2 regions of the Actinoplanes sp. 13 genome follow, and region 2 is predicted to be linked to the other one. Evidence: riboswitches for the same ligand, from Rfam matches in the RefSeq annotation. Region 2 holds a riboswitch; the other holds the start of a gene.
What was found. A riboswitch is a leader RNA that binds a small molecule or an ion and turns the genes downstream of it on or off. The one in region 2 is predicted to bind cyclic di-GMP.

Region 1 (9,174 bases), on a different contig from region 2:
AAGACCACCGGGAAGCTGAACGGGCACATCGAGGAGATGTTCACCGGGCACGCGCTGGTCAAGGTCTTCGGGCGCCAGCAGGAGGCCGCCGCGGTGTTCGAGGAGCACAACGACCGGCTGTACGCCTCCAGCTTCCGCGCCCAGTTCATCTCCGGCCTGATCCAGCCGGCCATGATGTTCATCTCGAACCTGAACTACGTGCTGGTGGCCGTCGTCGGCGGCCTGCGCGTGGCCTCGGGCACGCTGTCGCTGGGCGAGGTGCAGGCCTTCATCCAGTACTCCCGGCAGTTCAGCCAGCCGCTCACCCAGGTGGCCAGCATGGCGAACCTGGTGCAGTCCGGTGTCGCGTCGGCGGAACGGGTGTTCGCGCTGCTGGACGCCCCGGAGCAGTCGCCGGATCCGGCCCCGGTCGACCTGGGGACGGTGCGGGGGCGGATCGCGTTCGAGAACGTGTCGTTCCGCTACCTGCCCGACAAGCCGCTCATCGAGAACCTGTCGCTGGCTGTCGAGCCGGGGCAGACCGTGGCGATCGTCGGCCCCACCGGAGCCGGCAAGACGACGCTGGTCAACCTGCTGATGCGGTTCTACGACGTGACCTCGGGCCGGATCACGCTGGACGGGGTGGACATCGCGTCCATGCCCCGGGAACAGCTGCGCGAGCAGATCGGGATGGTGCTCCAGGACACCTGGCTGTTCGGCGGGACCATCTCGGAGAACCTCGCCTACGGCGCCGACTCCGCTTCTGCGGAGCTGATCCAGCAGGCGGCCGAGGCCGCACACGTCGACGGTTTCGTGCGGACCCTGCCGGACGGGTACGACACGAAGATCGACGAAGAGGGCTCGAACGTCAGCGCCGGCCAGAAACAGCTGATCACCATCGCGCGGGCGTTCCTCGCCGAGCCGAGCATCCTGATCCTCGACGAGGCGACCAGCTCCGTCGACACCCGGACCGAGGTGCTGATCCAGCGGGCCATGGGCAACTTGCGCACCGGCCGGACCAGCTTCGTGATCGCCCACCGGCTGTCGACGATCCGCGACGCCGACGTGATCCTGGTGATGGAGAACGGATCGATCGTCGAACAGGGCACGCACGATGAGCTGATCGCGGCGGACGGGGCGTATGCGCGGCTCTACTCGGCGCAGTTCGCGCAGGCGGTCGAGATCGACTGATCTGCCCATACGGAACGGGGGCGGCCGGCCGGCCGCCCCCGTCACGTCGCTGCTTCGACTTACTTGATGGTGATGGCCTTCTGGCCCGAGTAGCCCGGGTTGATGCCGGCGCCGGTGTTACCGGCGACGAACGCCCGCAGCGTCCACTTGGTGCCCGACTTGGCGGTGAAGGTGCCCTTCCAGCCAGTGGCCGTGGTGGTGCCCTTCCAGGCGGTGTTGACCCACTTGCCGCCGCTCAGGCGCTGCACGATGACCGACTGGCCGGCGGCCTTCGGGTTGCCGGTGACGTTCAGCGTGACCTTGCCCTTGGTGGAGCTGACCGTGAAGGCCGGGTCCTGCGTGATCTTGACGCTCCGCTCCGCGGAGTTGATCTCGTGGGACTGGACGGCGAACCGGTAGCCCGTGGAGATGGCGCGGGTGAACCGGTAGTTGCCGCCGGCGTCGGCCTTGCCGTTGACCAGCCACTTCAGCGCACCCTTGCCGGCGATCGGAGCACCCCAGAGCTCGACCTCGGCGTTCGCCGCGGCCTTGCCGGTGATGGTCGCGTTGCCGGTGCCCTTGGCCGGTCCGGTGACGCTGATGGTCGGCGTGACCGGGTTGTGCGTGTCGTCCGACTTGATCGTGACGGTGGCGTCGCCGGTGATCACCGAGGAGCCCAACGGGCCGACGTTGCCGATCCGGACCGTGAAGGTCTCGTCGCCCTCGACGTCCCAGTCGTTGATGAGCGGAACCTTGACGGTCCACTTCATGGAACCCGGCGGGATCTGGAGCGTGCCCTTGACCGCCTTGTAGTCCGAGCCCGCCTTGGCCGTGCCGTCCTGGGTCCAGAACGGGACGGTGACCGTCTGCGTGGTCGAGGTCGCCTCACCGGTGAAGGTCAGATCGATGGGAACGTCGACCGAGCCTTCCTTCTCGTTGATCCAGGCGTCCCCGATGGAGACCGCCGGCGGCAGGTCCAGCGGATCGTCGGCGATCTTGTAGGTGCCGGCGGACGGGGTGAAGCCGGTCGGCACACCGGTCGTCTCGTTGGCCGTGACGGTGAACGCCTCGGTCGGCTCGTCGATGGTGTCCTCGAGAGCGGCGAACGTCCAGGTGTAGGCGCCGTTCATGGTGGTCAGCGCACCCGTGGCCCCGCGGGCGACGCTGATCGTCGTGGTGGGCAGAGCGTCGGGCGCCTTGAAGTCGGTGCCCGGCGTGGCCGGGTTCGGAGTGCCGCCACCCACGGTCAGGCCGAGGTTGTACGGGTACTCCGAGACACCGACGATCGTGCCGGTGACCTGGGTCGACTGCCCCTCGGTCACGTTGCCGGTGGTGAAGGTCAGCGAGGGTTGGGCGTCGTCGTTGCCGATGCTGACCCGCGAGACGTGCTTGACGAAAGCCGTGTCGGTGGCGGTGACGTCGGTGCTCGCCGTGGTGATCGCGACGCTGAACTGCTGGTCCCGCTCGTAGACGGTGTCACCGTTGATCGGGATGTTCAGGTACCCGGTCGTCTCGCCGGCCTTGATGGTGGCGGTGGTGTCGGCCGGCAGGTCGTAGTCGTTGTCGCCGGCCAGGGAGCCGCCCTCGACCGCGCTGGCCGCGGTGAACGTCGAGGTGAAGACGGTGTCCGTCGGGGAGGCCCCGCTCAGCGAGATCGGGATCTTCGCCATGGTGGTGCCGGTGTTGCCCTCGGTCACCGAGACGTCGCCCACGTTGAAGACAGGCTTCTCGTCGCCCTCGGTGGCTTCGGTGAGGGTCATGGCCACGTCACCCGGGTTGCGGATGGTCGCGGTCGTGCTGGACAGGGTGACGGCGAAGCCCTCGGCCCCCTCCAGCACCTTGTCGCCCAGGACGGTGATCGGGATGTCCTGGGTCCAGGTCGCCGTGCTCGTGTTGGCCGGGATGGTGAAGCTTCCCTCACCGGCCTTGTAGTCCGAACCCGCCTTGGCGGTGCCGTCCTTGGTCTTCCAGTCGATCTTGACCGGCGTCGGGTAGGTGGCGTTCGTGACCGTCACAGCGAGCTTCCGGACGTTCTCGCCGGAGTCGCCCTCCTGGACCGTGGTCGGGGTGAGCGTGACGATCGGGCCCGCAGTCGCCGCGTCGTCGTCGTTGATGACGCCGGTGCCGATGGTCGGCGTGCCCAGCGTGGCACCGCTGGCGGCGGTAAGACGAGCCCGGACGTTCTCCGGCCCTTCGAACGTGGTGTCGGTAACCGATGTGAGATCGGCCGTCTTGGTCGTCGTGTACTGCGGGATGGTCACCCGGCCCACACCGACACCGGTGACTACCGCGGTGTAGTCGGCAGACGTGGCCGCGTTGGAGCCGGAGAGGTTGGTGCCGTCCGCGGACTCCCAGTCCACGGTGACCGTCTTCTCCGTGGGCGCGGACAGGGTGAGCGGGAACCTGACGACCGCGGCCTCGGTCGCGGCCGGGGCGTCGCCGATCTTCACGGTCGGCGCCGTGTCGTCGTCGGTGACAGCGACTTCGACCGGCGTCACGTTGGTCGCCGCGCCGAGCGGTACGCTCGCCTGCTGGACCCGGAAGTACTGGGTGTCCTCTTCGTCAAGCGCGTCGTCGAAGAGCTCGACGTCGATGCTCCCGGTGTACTGGTACGCGGGAATCACGATCGCAGCGGAAGCCGGCAGGGCCGAGAAGTCACGCAACGTACTGCCATCGGACCTGGCCTGCAAGTTGGTGGCCCGGCTGGCAGCCACTGCCGTCGCCATCGGAATGGTGACGTCGTGCGGCATCGCCGTGTCGATCGTCGCAGTGATCGTGACGCGCTTCTGGGAGGTGCCGGCGCCCGACGTGATCGCGGTCTCCGTCACCGCCTCCGTCGGACCGGTGAGGGTGTAGTTCGGGTAGGCGCTCGCCGCCCAGATCGTTCCGGTGCCCGACTTGGTGCCGTCGTCACCCGTCGCCGTCAGAAGGAAGGTCTCGTCCGCGACGTCAGCATCGGCTGCCGTGGCGACCGAGACGACCACGGTGTTGTTGCCACCGGTGCCGGGGAACGAGATGTTTCCGGCGCTCCGCTGGGTGTAGTCGCTAGCGGACGCGGCCGACGCGTCGGCGGTGGCGACGCTGTAGGTGGCCGGCAGCGAGCCCGTGTAGGTGAGGGTGAACCGAAGGGTTCCGCCCTCCCAGTTACCGGCGTCGGAGATGGTCAGATCGCTGACGTTCCCGGCCGCGTGCGCCGGAGTGGTGATCAGCATCGCGGGGACGAGACCCACAGCCGAGGCAGCGAGGCCGGCGAGAACCTTCCGCATCCGGCTGGGTCCCCAGAGCGTGAACGGCACCCGCTCTCGCGGCGCCGCTTGGATTGGTCGATGACGCATTCTCTTCCTAACTCCTTCGGCGGCTGGGCAACCTCTCCAGCGGGGAGGCCCCTGGCTTTGCGTCCCCGCCTCACGACGGGTTTGCCTGTTCGGGTACCGCACCTTGGGGCGGTGGGGGCGCCGGCCGAAACCGGCCTTCAGCAGCGCAGACACGGATCCGAAGGTCCGTGTGAGGCGACGCCTTCCGTAATCTAACTGGCGTATCGGCCTGTTACCGGCGGATCACGTTTTTCGGTATAAAAACCTTCACATGACCTGTAACGACCCCCTCGGGACGGCCGTGAAACGGGTGAAGGGCGGCCCGAACGGACCGCCCTTCACTCAGCTGATCGACTACCGAACCCGGACCTGCCGGGTCGGCGAAACGCCGGCGAGGATGCCCAGCGATGGGGTAGCGCCGACCACCGCCCGGAACGAGTAGGTGCTGCCCGTCCGCAGTCCGCGCTGGACTGTGACGAAGGTGCCCTCGGAATCGAGGCGGCCGGTGGCGACGGTCTGCCAGTCACCGCTGACCTGCCGCTGCACGGTCACGGACTGGCCCTGCCGGTCCGGGTCACCGGCGACCTTCACAGTCGCCGTGCCACGGGCGTTGGAGGCGACCGCCAGGGCCGGCTCCTGCCGGACCTGGAGCAGGCGGACCGGTGAGGTCAGCCCGTCGGCACGGACCATGAGCCGGTAACCCATGGTGAAGTTCGGCCGGAACGTGAAGTCGCCGTTGTCGTCGGCCTCAGTGGTGTAGACGACCCGCCACGTGCCGCCGGACGTTCCGGGAGCGCTGAGCATCTCGACGGTGGCGCCGGCGCCCGCCGCCCCCGTGACGGCCAGCCGCGTGGTGCCGGTGACCGAGGACGGGACGTTCAGGGTAGGCGCCTTGGCCTTGTCGTCGTCCGCGACGGTGACCGTGCCCTTCGCCCGGGTGACGGCCACGTCGGCGGGTTGCGCCGTCCCCAGCTGCACGGTGAAGGCCTGCTCCGACTCGTTGCGGTTGTCCTTGAGCAGCGGCACCGAGATGGTCGTCGCGGTGACCGGCGGCGTGAACCGGACCGTGCCGCTCGACGCGGTGAAGTCCTTGCCCGCGTCGGCGGTACCGGCGATCGTGCGCCATGGCACCGCGATGGAGCGCTCGGTTCCGGTGGTGCCGCCGGCGAAGTTCAGAGAGACGGCCAGCTCGGCCGCTCCGGCGCTCTCCCGGGTGGCCTCGTCGCTGATCGAAACGGTCGGCGAGACGTCGAGCGGGTCGTCCGCGATCCGGTACTCCACCCGGGACCCGCCGAGGCCGAGCGGGATACTCTCCGCGTTCTCATCGACGGTGTCGTCGTTCAGACGGATGGTTCCGAGGTTGACCACACTGCCGCTCGGCGTCCCGGCGGGGAGCACGTTGTCCAAGCCGGTGAGGTCATAGTCGCCGGGCTCCGCGGAGTCGTCCGCCTCGTCCTGGGCCACAGCGGCGGTGCCGCCCAGATCGAGCTCGCGTTGCGCTGTTCCGGTGACGGTTCCGCGGACCTCGATGGTCTGCCCCTCCGCGGCGGTGACAGCCACCAGGTCGAGCGTGGGCCGGGGGTCGTCGTCGACGACGGTGACGGTGGCCGACTGCGCTGCGCCACTGGCGTCCCGCTCCCCGGCAGCGAGCGCGACGGTGATCCGGGCGTTCTCGTCCCCCTCGAAGACGGTGTCCTGCCGGACCGGGATCGTCACGATCGCGCTACGGCCGCCCTTCGGGATGCGCAAGGTGGTGGCGGGCGGGTCGTAGTCGTCCCCACCGAGCCCGCTGGCCGCGTCGGTGGCGGTGCCTTCGGTGGCCACCACGGTGAGGTCGACATCGTTGGTGGCCGCGGCGTCCAGGGTCACCCCGACGGTGGCCGGACCCGAACCCTCCCCGGCCGATGCGGTGCTCGCGACCGAGAACGACGGCACGACGACGCCGTCCCCGCCTCCGCCTTCCGCCGGGGGCAGTTGGTTCACATCGTTGTCGGTGATGCTCACCGTCCCCGCGGCGGTGCCGATGGTGGCGCCCGCCGGGCTCACCTGAGTGGCGACCACCTGGAAGGTCTCGGTCGATTCGACGGCCTGGTCGTTGACGATCGGGATCTCGATCGTTCCCCCGGATGCACCACCGGCGACGACGAGCGGACTGGCCGGCGACGGCGTGCCGATGTCGGCCGAGGAGGCGGTCTCGGGGTTCACCTGGTAGGTGACCGACACGGCCTGCTCGGTGGAGGTGGCGGCGTTGCCACCACCGAAGGCGAGGGTCACCGGGACGGAAGCCGAAGGCGAGTATTCACTGACCGAGGTCGAGCCGACCGACACCGTCGGGGGCAGGTCCGCCGGGTCATCGGTGACGCGGTAGGCGGAAGTGGCGTCGGCGGTGGTCGCGGAGTCGTTCCGGGCGGTGACCTTGATGGTCTCGATCGGCTCGTCGACCGTGTCCGGGTTCAGGGCGATCGTCCCGAACGGCACCGGTGTGCTCGCGGCCGTGCCGCCGGCGATCGCGCCGGACAGCGTGGCGGTGAAGTCGCCGCCCTCGGCCGCGTTCGCTCCGCCGCCGGCGTCGCCGGCAGCGGTGACCGTGTAGTTCATGGCGCGCTGGGCGAGACCGTCCGGCGTCGCGGTGACGTTCACCGTGGCACCCTCGGCGTCCTCGACCGTGTTCAAGGTGATCGCCGGGACCGGATCGGTGTCGTTGATGGTCAGCGTGCCGTCGACCGGGCCGCCGGCCGCGTGGTCCGCGTTGTCGCGGGTGACTCGGACGAGGGCGGTCTCCGGGCCCTCGTACGCGTTGTCGTTCAGCGTCGCCACCTGCACAGTCGCGGTCCGGGCATCCTTCAGGACCGTCATCGCGGCGGTCGGGGTACTGAAGTCGTCGCCGCCTTCGGCCATGTCGCCGCGGGTAGCGGTGCCGTCCACCACGGACACGGTCAGCGGGATGTCGGCTGCCGCCGGAGTGGCCAGCTCGACCGTGACAGTGGCTGTGCCGCCCTCGTTCACGGTCTCGGCCGAGACCGTGTAGGTGGGCTTGGCGTCGGTAGTGTCCGTGACAGTGACCGGCGCATCACCGACCGGTATGGTGGCACCCCCGGTGGGCGCGGACAGGGCGACGTCGAAGGCCTCGGTCACCTCGTGCACCTGGTCGTCGAAGAGCGTCACCGGAATGTTCTCGGCGACGTCGTTCGGCTCGAACGTCACCGTGCCGCTCGTGATGGCGGTGTAGTCGCCCGGCTCCTCCGCCGTGTCGTCCACCGTGTCCACGCGGGCGGTGATCGTCTTCTCCGTCGAGGTGGCGACGTTGCCGCTGAGACCGTGCCAGCTGAGGCCGACCGGCATGGCCGCAGCACCGGCCTCCTCGGCGACCGTCGGTGCCGCCCCGAAGACGATCTCCGGCGACTTGTTGTTCGCGGCGTCGGTGAGGGTGACCGTCGTGGTGACGGGATCCTGACCGGCCAGGGTGATCGAGACCTGCGCGGTCTGGTCGTCCTCGTCGATCGTGTCGGTGGCGAGCACCAGGTTGCCGAGGTTGAGAGTGCCGGCTCCGGGGCTGAGGTTGCCGCTCAGGGTCAGACCGGCGCCGTTGACGTCGGCGGGCTGCACCGGGTTGGTCAGGCCCTCCACCGCCGTGGTGCCCTGCACGCCGGTCACCGTCGCGGTGTAGGCGATCGGCGCCTGGGCGGTTCCCGTGACAGTGGCGCTGATCGCCGGGGTGGCGCCTTCGGCGCCGGTGATCGGGGACAGCGCGAGCGTCGGCGCGTCATCGTTGTCGGTGATCGTGACGTTGCTGGTCACCGGAGCGCCGGACGCGTCCGCTTCCCCGCCGGCCAGAGCGATCGTCACCGTCGCGACCTCAGCGGCCTCGTCGGCGGTGTCATTGAGCGTCGGAATGGTCACCGTCGCCTCATCAATGCCCTGCGTGACCGAGAAGGCGACCGGCGCGCTGTAGGTGCGGTCGCTGCTGTCCGTGGTCCCGTCCACCAACGTCGCCTCGAAGTTGACAGTGGCCACCGCCGGTGCAGCCAGTTCGACCTTGAACTCGATCGAACCGCCTTCCGTCACCTCCAGCGGCGTCACCGTCGCATCAGGCGTCACCGTGAAGGCGGGCGGCGTGTCATCGTTCGTGATCGTCACCGTGCTGGTACCACCGGTGATCGAGTGGGCCGCAGGCGCCGAGGTCACATCGACGGTGAAGGTCTCCGGCAACTCGTAGGCGCTGTCGTTGGTCAGCACCACCGGAATGTTCTTGAAAGCCTCCCCCGCACCGATGGTCACCGCATCGGAGCCCACCGCGAAGTCCCCAGCCGCGGCCGAACCACTGGCGACGGTGTCGTAGTCGACCGTGATCGCCTTCTCGGTCGACGTCGCGTCGTTGCTGTTGTGGGCGAAGTTCTTCGTGACCGCGACCTGCGCCGGACCCTGATCCTCGCGCACTGACACCGTCGGCGACACCGACAGCTGCGGCGGCAGATCGTCAGCGTGGTCCGCGATCGTCACCGTCGTCGTCACCGGCGCCTGACCGGCCAGGGTCATCGAGATCTGCGCAGTCTGGTCGTTCTCGTCGATCGTGTCGGTGGCGAGCACCAGGTTGCCCAGGTTGATGGTGCCCGCACCCGGCGTGAGGCTGCCGGTCAACGTCAGGCCGGTCCCGTCCACATCCGCGTCCTGCACCGGATTCGCCAGACCGCCGACCGCCGCCGTGCCGCCC
Region 2 (9,174 bases):
CAGATCGGACGGTTGCACAGCCGGCGGCAGCGACGGCCGGCGGATGGGCTCCGGCGACGCCGGCGCGGACCGGACCGGCGGCCGCGGCTCGGGGATCCGGGGCGGCGGGCCGGCGGTCAGCTGCGGGGGCGGTCCGGGACGGGTCCAGCTCGCCGCGCGTACCGGCGCGGAGGGCACCCCGGGCATCACCACGATCTCGGAGGGCAGCAGCACCTCGGCGATGGTGCCGCCGTCCGGGCCGGGCCGCAGCTCCACGCCGATGCCGTGCCGGGCGGCCAGCCGGGCGATCACCGCGAAGCCCATCAGCCGGAACGCTGACACGTCCACCTGGGCCGGTTCGGCGAGCCGCCGGTTGATCTGCTCCATCTGGTCGGCGGAGATGCCGAGCCCGCGGTCCTCCACCTGCACCACCGCGTGGTCCCCGGTGCGGCCGCCGTGCGCGACCACCACGGTGCTCGGCGGGGAGAAGCGGGTGGCGTTGTCGAGCAGTTCGGCGATCAGGCGTACGACGTCGTTGACGGCGGCCGCGGCGATCAGGATGTCGGTGTCGATCGTGCCGAACTCGATCCGGTGATAGAGCTCGACCTCGGACTGCGCGGCCCGCAGCGCGTCGATCAGCAGCGCGTCCTCGCGGCGCGGCGCGCCCACGTCGGCGCCGGCCAGCACCAGCAGGTTCTCGTCGTTGCGGCGCATCCGGGTGGCGAGGTGGTCCAGCTCGAAGAGGCGGGCCAGCCGCTTCGGGTCCTCCTCCAGCCGCTCGATCTGGTCGAGCTCGCCGATCATCCGGTCCACCAGTGCCTGACTGCGCCGGGCGAGGCTCAGGAACATCGTGGAGACGCTGGTCCGCAGGGCCGCCTGCTCGGCGGCGACCCGGATGGCCTCCCGGTGCACCATGTTGAACGCCTCGGCGACCTGACCGAACTCGTCGTTCTCGGTGACCGGGATCGGGTCCCGGGTCTGCGCGATGATCCTGTCGACGCCGCCATCGCCCAGGTTGTCCGCGTCCTGCAGACGGGTCACCGCGTCCGGCAGATCCCGGTTGGCCACCGCGAGCGCGCCCTCGCGCAGCCGGCGCACCGAGAGGTTCAGCTCGCGTCCCAGGTAGAAGGCGATGGCCAGGGCGGTGAGCAGCACGACCAGCACCACGATGAACTCGAGGGTCGCGCGCTGCGAGCTGTTCGAGCTCTCGTCCTCGGCGACGGTCACGACGTAGCCCTCGAGTTGCCGCTCCGCGCCGCGGAACAGCTCGATCACGTCGGTGAAGGCCTCGCTGATCTCGGAGGGGGTGGCGGCGGACGGACCGGTCAGCCGGGTCGCGAGGTTGTCGGCGACGGCCAGCGCCTCGTTCTGGACCACGGAGTCGACCAGGGTCACCTGCTGCCGGCCCGCGACGGCCCGGAAGTCCTCCAGGGCGTCGGTCCGGATCGCCCGCGCGCCGGCCAGGGCGCTCTGCCGGGTGGCGTTGAAGTCGCTGGTCGCGCGGGACACGAAGGTCACTGCCGCCTGCTCGGCGGCCGCGCCCTCGGCCTTGGTGAAGAAGGCCAGCGCCTTCAGGTTGTTCGCGGCCGAGCCGGGCGCGGTCACCTGGGTGACCACGACCTCGAAGCCACGCAGGTCGGTCAGGGTCCCGGCGTAGCGGTTGGCGACCTCGGCGACGTTGGCGGTCCGCTCGTTGACCCCGGCGCGGGCGTCGCCCAGCCGCCCGAGCTCCTCGTCGATGAGGGTGAGCCGGTCGTCGACCAGCGCCGGCGCGTCCTCGATGGCGGCGCGGTTGGCGCGGAAGATCTCGACCTGCGCGTCCACCGCCTTGACGGCCTCCCGGAACTCGGTCGCCGCGGTGTCGCGCACAGAGAGATAGGAGAGGGCGGCCATCCGCTCGTCGTGCAGCAGCCGGGTCAGGCTGGAGAGGTCGATGCCGAGCTCGGCGAGGTCGGCCACCCGGGCCGCGTCAGCCGCGCGCTCACCGACGTCGACGAGGCGGATCGTCGCCAGCGCCAGCACCGCGGTCAGTGGCAGGAACAGCAACGCGGCGAGCTTGACCCGGAGGCGTGCATCCTTCAGGCGCGGCAAGCCACCACGTCGCGCAGCCAGGCCCGAGGATCCCGTGCTCACGACATCTCCTTCGCGGTCGTCCCCGCCCCACCCGGACACCGGAGCAGGGGGCCCACCAGAGGCTGCGGTCCGGCCCCGTCCGGTGCCCGCAGCAAGGCCCGCGCCGTTTTCGGCACGGCGGCGATTTCATCAGAACGCCGGTCCCTTTGGGAAGTCTGGATCCTCCTGGAAAACGCACGGCTGTCGCAGTGATAACCGCGCGCGGAGGCGGGTCCCGGCACCGCTCCCGGCGTTGACGTGCACGAATGCCTCACCCGCAACCATCCGTAACTGCACGGTCACTGAACACCTTCGCGATTCCAACCACTATGTGGGAATTCCGTCCCGCGGCCTCGATTTCGACTGCGACTCACGTTCGCTCTCACGTTCGCAAGGATTGACGGGAAGCGACGGACTCGCTGTGCGCGTCGCACAGTGTCCACTGCGGACGGACGGCTGGCAAATTGATCCGTATGTCGCCCGCAAGTCACTCACCGTGGTGAAAGGTGAACGACGCTCATCGATGTATCAAGATCGTGACTTTAGGCTTTCTTAAGAACTGGGCGGTGGACTGGCGTGTTGCGCGGAACATTCCGTAACGTGCCCGGCATGGCATTTCGGAGCTGGGTGAAGCTGTTGGCCTCGACCGCCGTGGCAGCGGCAGTGGTCGGCGCGGGTCAACTCGGCATCGCCTACGGGCTCGGCATGGTGCGCCTGGACCTCGACCTCGACGTCACCCTGCGTGATCAGTGGACTGCTCAGCTGGCCTGGGTCGCCTGGATCACGATGACCGCTGCCGCGCTCGGCGCGATCGTCGGCACCGGCCTGCGACCCCGGTGGCGGCCGCAGCCGGTGGGCACCGTCGGCGCCCTCGCGATGGGATTCTCCGCCGGTCTCGGCGCGCTCGCCGTCCTCCCGCTCACCATGCAACCCGCCCGCTCCGCGCAGATCGACGGCGTACGACCGGTGTTCGTTATCGGTGTCTGCGCCGGCCTCGCCGCCGCGCTCGGCATCTTCGCCGCCTGGTCCGCCGCCGCCAAGGTCGGGGCCCGCTGGAGCCTGGCCACCCTGTCCGTCCTGGTCTGGATCGTCGCGCTGGTCTCGGTCGTGCCGTCGCTCCTGCCCGGCCGCACCCCGGTGGCGCCCCGGCTCGGCGTCCTCGAAGGCAGCCTGATCCCGGCCGCCGTCGTGGAGCACACCCCGTTCGTCACCATGCCCGCCCTCGCCCTGCTCTCCGGGCTGATCCTCGGCTGGGTCGCCCGCAGCCGCCGCAGGTCCACGCTCGCCGTCGCCCTCACCGGCCTCGCCGGGCCGGCGGTGCTCACAGTCGCCTACCTGATCGCCGGGCCCAGGCAGACCGCGGCCGGCTTCTCCCTCAATCCGTACTGGGCAGCGATGATCGCCAGCGGCGCCGGCGTGCTCGGCTCGGTGCTGGCCGCCGTCACGCGCGGCGCCCCCTCGGCCGACCGCGCCGAGGAGCCCGGCGAGCCGGGTGAGACCCCGTCCGGCTCACTGCCCCAGGACACCCTGCCGCTGCCCCAGCGGCAGGCGCCGAGCCAGTCGGCGATCGCCGCGGTCGCCGAGGCTGCCGCGCAGCGCCCGGAGGCGCAGCTGCGCCCCTCGGACACCGGCGTCCTCACCGCGCCGGACCGGCCGCATCCGCTTGCGGACCTGGCCAACAGCACCCCGGCCAAGGCGGTTCCGTCACCCTTCTCCTCTGGTACGGGTACGCCGTTCAGCCCGCCCGCCGGCCCGCAGGCCGTGCCGCCCGCCGGCTCGCCAGCCGTGCCGCCCGCCGTGCCGCCTTTTGCCGGCCAGCAGGCGGCGCCCGGTGTCGCCGGGCAGCCGGGTGCGTCCGGGGAGCCGCGGTTCTCCGGTCAGCGTGGGCAGTCCGGCGGTGGTGTGGCGGCGAGCCTGCGGCGCGGCTGGCGCACTCGGGACGCCTCCGAGGAGAACCCGCCGCCCGCGGCGACGCCGCCGTTCAACGGGTTCGCCGCCGCCCAGCCCGGCCCGCGGACCGGCATCGACACCGCCGAGCACCCCCGGACCGCCGCCTCGGCACAGCGCGCCGCACTGTCACCGGACGCGATTCTTCCGCCGGACCGCAACCGCCGCGGCGACTCCGAATATGTCGACTGGGTCAACGGACTCGGCAATTCCTGAATCATCGCTGAACACCGGTGGAATGATCAGACCAGGAGGTACCACGGAAACGCCCACCCGTTGACGATGGTCGATGTCCGGGTCTCATCTCCTCGACGGCATCGGAGTCCGATCAGCATGACGTCCCGCCTCGGCCGGTTCCTCTCCGGTCTCGCCCTGGTCCTCGCCTTCACCGGCACCACGCTGGTCGCCCCCGCCGTGGTGGCGCCCACCCACACCGCCGCCGCCCACGCCGCCGTGTACAACAGCTGCACCATCAGCCGCTGCTCAGCCGCGCGCACCGCCTTCACCGGCTGGGCGTCGCTCGGCTGGCCGACCACCGCCGGCTGGTACTCCTGGCCGTACGGCAACTACAACTACACCGGCGGCCGCTTCTACAACCGCGAGGGTCAACTGCCGTCCGCCACCTACGGCGAGTACGACGTCTACTCCCGCAACCGAGGGGCGGCGCGTGACGCCTACCGGATCGTCGTCAACCGCAGCACCCGCGTCGCATACTTCACCCCGGATCACTACGTGACCTTCTACAAGCTGTAACAGCGCTGACGCGCATCCCGCGGCGGCTGTCTCCGGACAGCCGCCGCGTTCGTGTCTGCCCGGTTTCCCGGCGACCGCTGCAACCCGATAGCACCCTGCACGGGCTCAGGTGCGGAATTCCGAAAAATACCTCGCCCTAAGGCTTAGCCGTGGTGGCCCACAACCGAACAACCTGGCGTAAGCAAATCGAGCATCCGCTCGGCCGACAAAGGCAAACCCGGTGCGAACCGGGGACGCAAAGCCACAGAGCCCACGCGGCTGGCTGGACTACCGACCAAGGGGAGAACAAATATGCGTAACATGATGCAGCTGCTGGGCGGCGTGGCCGTCGCTGGCGTCGTTGCCGCCGGCAGCACCGCCTTCACCGCCAACTCCGGCCTCGCCCTGGCGGGGAGCGGCACCGCGACCACCACCCAGTTCATCGGTGGCACGGTCTCCCAGACCGTGACCGGCGCAACCATCAACGCCATCGTGTACTCCTTCGCGGACGGCGCCGCAAAGACGCAGGTCAACGGCGTGACGATCACCTTCAGCGACAGCGCGGCCAACGGCAAGGCCGTCACCTTGACGCCGAGTGGCGGCGCCTACGGAGACACCAACGTGGCCGACCAGTTCTACTGCCCGGCCGTCAGCGGCACGACTGTCACGTGCGTAACGGCACTCACCGCCGACAGCGGCCACGTGCAGGCCAACTACTACAGCCGCCTGGGCGGCATGCAGATCGTCGTCGCCTAAGCCCCTCCACCCGGGGCGCTGACCTGGCATTCTGCATCAGTGGAAGCTGATCGGGGGGCCTGATCCGACGCTCTGGACGCATCATCGCAATGGCCGCCATCATCATGATGGCGGCCATTGGCGCGTGGGCCATCGGAACCCATCGCGTCTCCTACGTCGTGACCCATGGCGTCAGCATGCAGCCCACCTATCACGCTGGAGATCTAGTAGTCGTTCTGAAGGCGGAATCCTACGAAGTGGGGCAGATCGCCGCATACCATGGGTCTGGCGGGCAGGTGGAGGTGCTGCATCGGATCATCTCCGGTGATGCCGACTCAGGATTTGTCCTCAAAGGAGATAACAACGCTTCCAGCGACCCGCTGACACCCACGGCAAAGGAATTGATCGGGCGGGCGTTTTTACACATCCCTGACGGCGGTGTCTGGCTACAGCCGTTTCTCAGCCCCACCGGTCTGGGGATGCTCGGCTTTCTGTTCGTGAGCGGTGGTACGGCTACAGCCAGGAGTCGCCGCGACGTACCTCGCGGTCGCCGGAAGAAGAAAGTGAAGGGCATGTCTGGGGGGAGCGGCGGGTCCTGGGCGGCAGCGGCGACCGTGATCAAGGCGGTCAACCGCTTACATCCCGCCCTCCGCATCCTGGCCGTCGTCACCGCGCTCTGCGGCGTCATCGGGCTGGGGCTCGGGGTTCTCGGTTTCATGAAGCCGGCCACCGAAACGGTGACCAGCACCGGCAAGGCCGGCGAGTCGATGACTTTCTCCTATTCCGCCGAGGTTCCACGGTCCGCCGCGTACGACGGCACCACCGTCTACTCCCCCGACCCGGTTTTCCGGAAGCTCGCCAATCTGGTCACCCTGCGGATGAACTACACCGGCGAACCCGGCCGGATGAAGGTCGACGCCCGCCTCTCCGCGCAGAACGGCTGGCACACGACCCTGCAGTTGTCACAGGAGAAGCAGTTCGCCACGAGCGCCTACACCGACACCGTTCAGCTGGATCTTCCCGCTCTGGAGAAGCGCGCCGTGGATGCCGGCAAGGCGATCGGCGCCGACATGGGCGCGGTCGCGTTGGCGGTGACCGCGCGGGTCGAGCACGGCGACGGCTCCAGTTTCGCCCCGCAGCTTCCGCTCAATCTGGCTCCGCTGGCGCTCACGCTCGCCGGCGGCGCGGATACGTTGACCGTCGAGGGCTCCACCGCGACCAACGCGGGAACCTCGGTTCGGGATCGCAAGATCGGCGCTTTCGGGTACGACCTTCTCAATGCGCCGGAAGCCCGCCGATACGCCGTCTATCTCCTGCTGGTCGCCATCGTCGGCGCGATCCTCATCGCCATGACGGCTCTGCGTCACGTCCCGTTGCGGACCCGCGCGCAGATCGAGCGGCGCTATCCGCACCTGCTGGTTCCGGTCGAGCCGATGGCCAGCCCGCCCGGCAAGCCGGTCGTCCTCGTCGACACGTTCCCGGCCCTGGTGAAGCTGGCCGAACGCTACGGCCAGATGATCCTGACCTGGACCCGTCCCGACGGCGCCGACGACTTCGTGGTCCGGGACGACGGCATCACCTATCGCTATCGGATCACACCACCCGCACCGGAGCCGATCACAGCGGAAACAGCTCGGACCGAACCTACTTCCCCGGTACGCCGTTCCGCCCCCGTCTCCGCTCCGGTTTCCGCAGCCGCCTTGCCCGCCGCCCCGGAGCTCCCCGTTCCGCAGGCACAGGAAGCCCAGGCACAGGAAGCCCAGCAAGCACAGGAAGCCCAGCAGGCAAAGGAAAGCCAGGCACAGGAAGCCCCGCAGGCACAGAAAGCCCCGCAGGCACAGAAAGCCCCGCAGGCACAGGAAAGCCCGGAGAAGCCCCCGGAAGCCGCTGAGAAACAAGAAGCGGATAGCGAGGCCGCCGATCTGCAAAAGGCCGAGCCGATAACACCGGACCTTCAGATACCGGAGGCAAAGACGGCCACCAAAGCCGCCCCCGCGAAACGAGCCCGCCGCCCGAAACAGAAACCTGCCCCGCCCTCAGCCACCCCGGAAGCCGACACTCCGCCACAATCCGCAGGCCTTCCACCCGAGCCGAAGAAGCGTGCCCCCCGCCGCAAGCCGTCCCCCCGCAAGGCGACCCCCGCCGAAACGGCGACCCCCGCCGAAACGGCGACCCCCGCGGAAACAGAACGGGAAGCGGTGGAGGACCTGGCCGCCCGCAACGAGCAGATCGCCCCCACCGGCGAGCACCACCCGGACGACGACAGCAAGCATCCCGCCATCTTCGACTTCCTGCCGCCGTCCAAGCGCCCGCCCACCCGTTAGAACCCGGGCCTACGACGCGGGCGTCACCGGCAGGTAGACCCGCCCGCCCGCATCCACGAACTCCGACGACTTGGCTTTCATCCCCGCCGCCCGCAGCTCGTGGCTGATCTTCATGGAGCAGAACTTCGGCCCGCACATGGAGCAGAAGTGCGCCGTTTTGGCGGGCGCCGCAGGCAGCGTCTCATCGTGGTAGGCGCGGGCCGTTCCGGGGTCCAGCGCCAGTTCGAACTGGTCCTCCCAGCGGAAGTCGAATCGCGCCCGGGACAGCGCGTCGTCCCATTCCTGAGCTCCCGGATGCCCCTTCGCCAGGTCCGCCGCATGCGCCGCGATCTTGTAGGCGATCATTCCCGCTTTGACGTCGTCCTTGTTGGGGAGCCCCAGGTGTTCCTTGGGGGTGACGTAACACAGCATCGCCGTCCCGAACCATCCGATCATCGCCGCGCCGATGGCCGACGTGATGTGGTCGTAGGCGGGCGCGATGTCGGTGGCCAGCGGCCCGAGCGTGTAGAACGGCGCTCCCCCGCACAGCTCGACCTGCAGATCCACGTTTTCCTTGATCTTGTGCATGGGCACGTGGCCGGGCCCTTCGACCATCACCTGCACGTCGTACTCCCAGGCGATGTGTGTCAGTTCGCCGAGCGTGCGCAGTTCCGCGAACTGCGCCTCGTCGTTGGCGTCCGCGATCGATCCGGGCCGCAGCCCGTCACCGAGGGAGAACGTGATGTCGTACTCCCGGAAGATCTCGCACAGCTCGCGGAAGTGTGTGTAGAGGAAGTTCTCCCGGTGTTCGGCGAGGCACCACGCCGCCATGATCGACCCGCCGCGCGACACGATTCCGGTGACCCGTTCGGCGGCCATCGGCACGTAGGCGAGCAGCACCCCCGCGTGGATCGTCATGTAGTCGACGCCCTGCTCGGCCTGTTCGATCACGGTTTCCCGGAAGATCTCCCAGGTGAGGCGCAGCGGGTCGCCGTTGACCTTTTCCAGCGCCTGATAGATCGGCACGGTTCCGATCGGCACCGGCGAGTTCCGTACGATCGCCTCCCGCGTCTCGTGGATCCGCGGCCCGGTCGACAGATCCATCACGGTGTCGGCGCCCCAGCGCGTCGCCCAGGTCAGCTTTTCGACCTCTTCCTCGACCGACGAGGTGACCGCCGACGTGCCGATGTTCGCGTTGACCTTCACCAGGAACTTCGACCCGATGATCATCGGTTCTGACTCCGGGTGGTTGACGTTGGCCGGCAGCACCGCCCGGCCCGCCGCGATCTCGTCGCGCACCAGGTCGGGCGACACCCCCTCGCGGGTCGCGGCGAACTCCATCTCGGGCGTGACGATGCCGGCGCGG

Region 1: another riboswitch for cyclic di-GMP. It lies ahead of AC0NH5_RS00375 (Calx-beta domain-containing protein); the one in region 2 lies ahead of AC0NH5_RS31390 (hypothetical protein).

The regions. Positions count from the first base shown of each region.
Region 1 is NZ_JBVYOQ010000001.1:84,177-93,350, forward strand. Features, by position in the region: gene AC0NH5_RS00370 (ABC transporter ATP-binding protein) at 1-1,170, shown strand, start outside; gene AC0NH5_RS00375 (Calx-beta domain-containing protein) at 1,230-4,484, opposite strand; cyclic di-GMP riboswitch class I at 4,500-4,580, opposite strand; gene AC0NH5_RS00380 (Calx-beta domain-containing protein) at 4,818-9,174, opposite strand, start outside.
Region 2 is NZ_JBVYOQ010000021.1:91,507-100,680, forward strand. Features, by position in the region: gene AC0NH5_RS31375 (sensor histidine kinase) at 1-2,112, opposite strand, end outside; gene AC0NH5_RS31380 (hypothetical protein) at 2,701-4,254, shown strand; gene AC0NH5_RS31385 (ribonuclease domain-containing protein) at 4,372-4,791, shown strand; cyclic di-GMP riboswitch class I at 4,992-5,066, shown strand; gene AC0NH5_RS31390 (hypothetical protein) at 5,083-5,526, shown strand; gene AC0NH5_RS31395 (DUF5305 family protein) at 5,616-7,829, shown strand; gene thiC (phosphomethylpyrimidine synthase ThiC) at 7,839-9,174, opposite strand, start outside.